DNA from 2 places in the Lacrimispora sinapis genome. Region 1 is predicted to be linked to the other one. Evidence: riboswitches for the same ligand, from Rfam matches in the RefSeq annotation. Region 1 holds a riboswitch; the other holds the start of a gene.
The links. Region 1 has a riboswitch for thiamine pyrophosphate ahead of VIG27_RS12750 (thiamine-binding protein). Riboswitches for the same ligand answer to the same signal wherever they lie in the genome.
Positions count from the first base shown of each region.

Region 2: another riboswitch for thiamine pyrophosphate. It lies ahead of thiC (phosphomethylpyrimidine synthase ThiC); the one in region 1 lies ahead of VIG27_RS12750 (thiamine-binding protein).

Region 1 covers NZ_CP141832.1:2,718,486-2,721,606, forward strand. Annotated here, with positions in the region: gene VIG27_RS12740 (ABC transporter substrate-binding protein) at 1-752, opposite strand, end outside; gene VIG27_RS12745 (ABC transporter permease) at 781-1,542, opposite strand; gene VIG27_RS12750 (thiamine-binding protein) at 1,511-1,807, opposite strand; TPP riboswitch at 1,867-1,978, opposite strand; gene VIG27_RS12755 (heavy metal translocating P-type ATPase) at 2,039-3,121, opposite strand, start outside.
Region 2 covers NZ_CP141832.1:3,006,981-3,010,101, forward strand. Annotated here, with positions in the region: gene trpB (tryptophan synthase subunit beta) at 1-238, shown strand, start outside; gene trpA (tryptophan synthase subunit alpha) at 231-1,010, shown strand; TPP riboswitch at 1,048-1,156, shown strand; gene thiC (phosphomethylpyrimidine synthase ThiC) at 1,253-2,560, shown strand; gene thiW (energy coupling factor transporter S component ThiW) at 2,651-3,121, shown strand, end outside.

The sequences.
Region 1 (3,121 bases):
CTCAAAGCACCCAGAAAGGCCCTTGCAGTCTCAGGATCCCTTTCCAAAAAATCATTGCCCGCAATAATGACAGGGGTATAGTAATCAAATACAGGGTTTATATCCTTAAAGGCAAAATAGTCGGTATCCAAGCCTTCCAGATCCATCTTTATGCCAGCCCAGGCATAAAAGATCCAGATCGCGTCCACAGATTTTGTTTTTAAGGCAGAAACTTCATCGGTCACTGTACTTGGAATCATCTCGACCTTGGAAAAATCGCCTCCGTCGGACTCCATTACATCTTTGATCATAGCTTTTTCCACCGGATTGTCCCAGGTGGCATATTTCTTTCCTTCCAGCCCCTTGGGGGATGCCATGCCTTCCCCTTTCCGGGATATGATTCCCGAGGTGTTGTGCTGAATCACCGCAGCCACTGCTGTGATGGGAAGAGCGTCATCTCCCACCAGTGCAGGTGCCATGGTATCCTGGAAGGACATGCCAAAGTCCGCTTTTCCTGAAGCGACCAGCACCTCTGCGCCATCCTCCGGCGGCTGAACGATCTCAACGGACAGTCCTGCATCTTTAAAATATCCCTTTTCCTGTGCCACATAAAGGCCGGTATGATTGGTGTTGGGCGTCCAGTCAAGGACAAAAGTAACCTTTTTCAAAGACCCTGTTTCTCCATTGGCTGCCTGCTTTTCCTGCTTCTGGCAGCCGGTCAGTGATGCGGCAAAAGCCGCTGCAATAAGAATTGCCAAGCCTGTTTTTTTCATGCTTTCCTCCATAGTCTGAAACTGTCTGTCAACGGTCCTCCCAAGGCATGCATTTTTTCGCCAGCATGTCCACGCCTTTCATAAGCAGGAGACTGATGACAGATATAAGAAAAATAACTGCAAACATCTTATCAAAGGCAAATGCCTTCTTCACCCGGGTCATATATACGCCCAGCCCGCCAAAGCCTCCCAGCCATTCCGAAATGACTGCCCCCACCACCGCATAGGAGGCGGAGATCCGGAGACTGGAAAAAAACTGCCCCATGGCTCCGGGAAGCTTGATGTAACGGAAAATGCTGAAGGTTCCGGCTCCCATAGACCTTAAAAGATTTACCGCATCCGGATCTGCGGATTGAAAGCCGTTTAAAAGCCCTATGGTGACCGGGAAAAATGTGGTCAATACAATCAGGATGACCTTTGGAGTCATCTCATAGCCGAACCATAACACCAAAAGCGGAGCCAGAGCTACCGTGGGTACGGTCTGTGTCAACACGATCAGGGGGTAAAACGCCCGGTAAAGTCCAGCAAAATGGTCCATCACCACGGCAATGACAAAACCGGTGGCCACACCCAGAAAAAGTCCGGCAAATGCCTCTGTCAGTGTTATCTTTGCATGCTCCATAAGTGCCGGAAATTCGGTTAGAAACGCATTTCCCACACTTAGGGGCGATGGCAGCAGGTAAGAATCCACCAGCCCGAAGTAAGAGATCCCCTGCCACAGAAAAAGAAGCCCCAAAACCGCAGAACAGGACCACAGGTTATTGGTGATGCTTCGTGACTTTCTTTTCAATCGTTAAAACCTCTCCTTCCGGCCGGTAAGTAACTTTGATATAAGCGGCCACAGACGGAGCACCGGCACGGATGGCAATATGCTGACATTCCTTTACCACATCCATCAGTTCGTCGTAATCGCCTTCTATGGCTGTTTCAAAAGGTCCTACATAATAATTAAGTCCGGTGCTTTTGATATAATCAATCACCTGATCTACAATACGGATTAATTCCTCATCATTTTTTGCTTCCGGAAGTGACTGGATCGCTACGCTTGCATTCATATATTTTCTCTCCTTTTTTATAAATACAGAAAACCCGTCCGGATATCCGGGCGGGTCTACAGGCTGTGCCTTAAAGTCTCCTACGCTGGCATTATCCAGATCAGGTTACAGGGTTCGGAACAATTCTGTTCCATCTCAGCCGGACTTTCTCCAGCACCCCTTTTTATTTTCATTGCAAGTATACATCCAACCGCCGGGAAAGTCAAGCGGCACCAATCATTCCTGCACCAATCACTCCTCTAACAGATTCTGCATTCCTCCCAGGCTGATCCCAATCGTGGACAGATTGTGGAGAAGGGCAGAAGTCGTGGGTGCTATGATCCCTGCCGCGCCCAAAAGGATGAGGCTGGTGTTGATGCCAACGATATTCCGGTAATTGCTGTGAATTCGTTTCATCAGGCTGTCACTCAACAGCTTTAAGGTGACGATTTCAAAGAGATTGTCTGCTGCAAGGGTGATATCCGCTATCTCTCTTGCGATCTCCGCTCCGTCGCTGATGGCGATGCCCACATCTGCGGCAGAAAGGGCCGGAGAATCATTGATCCCGTCTCCCACCATGATGACCACATTGCCTGCCGCTTTTTCCTGCTCGATAAAACGGGCCTTCTGCTCCGGCAGGACTTCTGAGTAATACTCATCCACGCCGACTCTGGCTGCTACCGCCCTGGCCGTCCGCTCACTGTCTCCGGTCATCATGACCACCTTGCGGATTCCTGCTTTCTTTAAGGAATTGATTACCGCTCCTGCCTCTTCCCGGAGAGGGTCCTCCACACAAATCACGGCTGCCAGCTTCTGGTCCATGGCAAGGTATAGATGGCTGCAGTCTGAGGGAAGCCGGTCAAAGGTCTCCCGGTAAGCTTCATCCACCGTACAGGCCTCATCTTCAAATACAAAATGATAGCTGCCAATGACCACCTTCCTGCCCTCAATATAGGAGGCAATGCCATGGGCTACAATATAATCCACTTTAGAATGCATTTCTTCATGCTCCAAGCCCATATCCCTGGCTGCTTTCACCACAGCCTTTGCCATGGAATGGGGAAAATGTTCCTCCAGACAGGCTGCGATCCGAAGCATCTCTTCCTTGCTTTCCCTGCCAAACGTCACCACTTCCTTTACCGTAGGTCTTGCCTTTGTCAGAGTACCGGTCTTATCAAAAACCACCACAGCGGCATCGGCCACTGCCTCCAGGTATTTTCCTCCTTTTACGGTCATGTGATACATGCTGGCCTCGCGAATGGCAGAAAGCACAGAGATAGGCATGGCAAGCTTTAAGGCACAGGAAAAGTCCACCATAAGAACAGAGATGGCTCT
Region 2 (3,121 bases), 290 kb from region 1:
CTCCGGCCGGGCACAATACGTTCCGGTAACGGATCAGGAGGCAGTGGAAGCATTTGAATACTTATCCCGTAAGGAAGGGATTATTCCGGCCATTGAAAGTGCTCATGCCATCGCTTATGCCAGAAAAATTGCTCCTTCCATGGGAAAGGATCAGGTCATCGTCATCAATCTATCCGGGCGGGGCGACAAGGATGTGGCAGCCATTGCCCGTTACAAGGGGGTCCAAATCTATGAGTAGAATTTCACAAGCATTTTCAAAGGGGAAAGCATTTATCCCATTTATCACCGCAGGAGATCCGGAACTTGCAATTACGGAACAGCTGATTCCTGCTATGGCAAAGGCCGGGGCTGATCTTATTGAAATCGGAATCCCATTCTCCGATCCCGTCGCGGAAGGCATCGTGATCCAGGAAGCGGATATGCGGGCCCTGGCAGCCGGTACAACCACCGACAAAATCTTTGAAGCGGTAAAAAGGGTCCGCAAGGCAACCGATGTTCCCCTGGCCTTTATGACGTATTTAAACCCGGTTTTTGTATATGGCAGCGAGCGGTTCATTAAAAATATGGCGGAATGCAAAATTGATGCGCTGATCGTTCCGGATATGCCTTTTGAGGAAAAAGAGGAGCTTCACCCCATATGCCGCAAATATGGAATTGATTTGATTTCCCTGATCGCTCCCACCTCAAAGGAACGGATCAGGACCATCGCCTCGGAGGCAGAAGGGTTTGTTTACTGTGTCTCCTCCATGGGGGTTACCGGTGTCCGGTCGGAAATCAGCACCAATTTAGGAGAAATGGTTTCTCTGGTGAAAGAGACAAAAAAGATTCCCTGCGCCATTGGATTCGGCATCTCCACGCCGGAGCAGGCAAAAGAAATGAGCCAGGCGGCAGACGGTGTGATCGTGGGAAGCGCGATCGTCAAACTGGCGGCAGAATACGGAGCGGACTGCATCGCCCCCATCTGTAACTATGTGCGAGAAATGAAAGCCGCCATTACAGACATTTCCTGATTTTATTCTTGACAACCGTCTGACCCGGTGCTACACTAATGCCACAAGAGGGAGCTCGTAAGCGGGCTGAGAGGAAGTAATCAAACTTCGACCTTTATAACCTGATTTGGGTAATGCCAACGTAGGGATTTATACGAGACGGATGTATTTTCCGAGCCTGTACCTGTTGGTATGGGCTCTTTTTTTGTAATTTTCTAAAAAGCCCTCGTCAATCCCTCCGGATAACAAAAGGAGGATTTAAAATGAATTACACCACACAAATGGATGCGGCAAGAAAAGGCATTCTGACCAAAGAATTACTGGCGGTTGCCGAAAAGGAACAATGGGAACCGGAAAAGCTTCAGCAGCTGGTCGCGGAAGGAAAGGTTGCGATTCCTGCAAACAAACACCATACCTGCTTAAATCCAAATGGAATCGGTTCCATGCTGAAAACCAAGATCAACGTAAACCTCGGTACTTCCAGGGATTTAAATGACTTGAACATGGAACTTGAAAAAGTAAATGATGCCGTTGCCATGGGTGCGGAATCCATTATGGATTTAAGTTCTTACGGTGACACCAGAAAATTCCGCAAAAAGCTGACCGGCGAATGCCCTGCCATCATCGGAACCGTTCCCATCTACGACGCCGTGGTCTATTACCACAAGGCTCTTGGGGAAATTACTGCCGAAGAATGGATTCAGATTGTGGAAATGCATGCCAAAGACGGTGTGGATTTTATGACCATACATGTGGGAATCAACAAAGAGACCGCACGGAGATTCAAAGAAGCCAAACGTCTGACCAACATAGTTTCCAGAGGCGGCTCCATTATCTTTGCCTGGATGGAGATGACCGGACAGGAAAATCCCTTCTACGAGCATTACGACCGGATTCTGGAAATATGTGCAGAACATGATGTGACTTTAAGTCTGGGGGATGCCTGCCGCCCCGGCTGCATTGAAGATGCCTCCGATATTTCCCAGATCGAGGAGCTGGTGACTCTGGGAGAGCTGACCCGCCGTGCCTGGGAGAAACATGTCCAGGTCATTATCGAAGGTCCTGGCCATATGCCTCTTGATCAGATCGCTGCCAACATGAAGATTCAGCAGACCATCTGCAAAGGAGCTCCCTTCTACGTTCTAGGTCCGTTGGTTACGGATATTGCTCCTGGATACGATCATATCACTTCTGCCATCGGAGGAGCCATTGCCGCTGCCGCAGGCGCTTCTTTTCTCTGCTATGTGACTCCTGCAGAGCACTTAAGACTGCCGGATGCCAATGACGTGAAAGAAGGAATCATCTCCGCCCGAATTGCTGCTCACGCCGCAGATATTGCCAAAGGCATCAAAGGAGCCAAGGACTGGGATCACCAGATGAGTGATGCAAGAAAACGCCTGGATTGGGAAGCCATGTTCCATCTTGCCATTGATCCGGAAAAAGCCAGACGTTACCGGGAGACCTCTAAACCGGAAAAAGAAGACACCTGCTCCATGTGCGGTAATTTCTGCGCCATGAAAAATATGAACCGGATTCTGGATGGAGAAATGATCACCATCTTTGATGAATGATCTATTGTTTGATTTGTTTGAACAGGAGGAATTTTCGTGAATAACAAGGTATATGCAACAATACATAGAACCCCCCAGGGGGATCAGAGAATTAAAATCAAAAAACTGGCCGTCAGCGGTATGCTGGCAGCCTTTACCGTAGCACTCTCCGGCTTTTCCATCCCCATCGGTGCATCCAGATGTTTCCCCATTCAGCACCTGGTCAATGTGTTGGCCGGTATATTTTTAGGACCTGTTTATGGAGTTTCCATGGCATTTTGCACCTCCCTGATCCGAAACCTGATGGGAACCGGAAGCCTTCTTGCATTTCCCGGAAGCATGGTAGGTGCCTTTCTTGGGGCATACCTTTATAAAAAAACCGGCCGGGTTTCTCTCACCTGTCTGGGAGAAATCATCGGCACCGGATTCATCGGCGCCACGCTCTGCTATCCCGTTTCCGCACTTTTCATGGGTAAGGATGTGGGCCTATTCTTTTTTGTGGTTCCATTTCTCATGAGTACGGTCTGCGGTACTATACTGGCTGCATTTTTACTGGTAATCCTCCGACGTCTGGGACTGGTA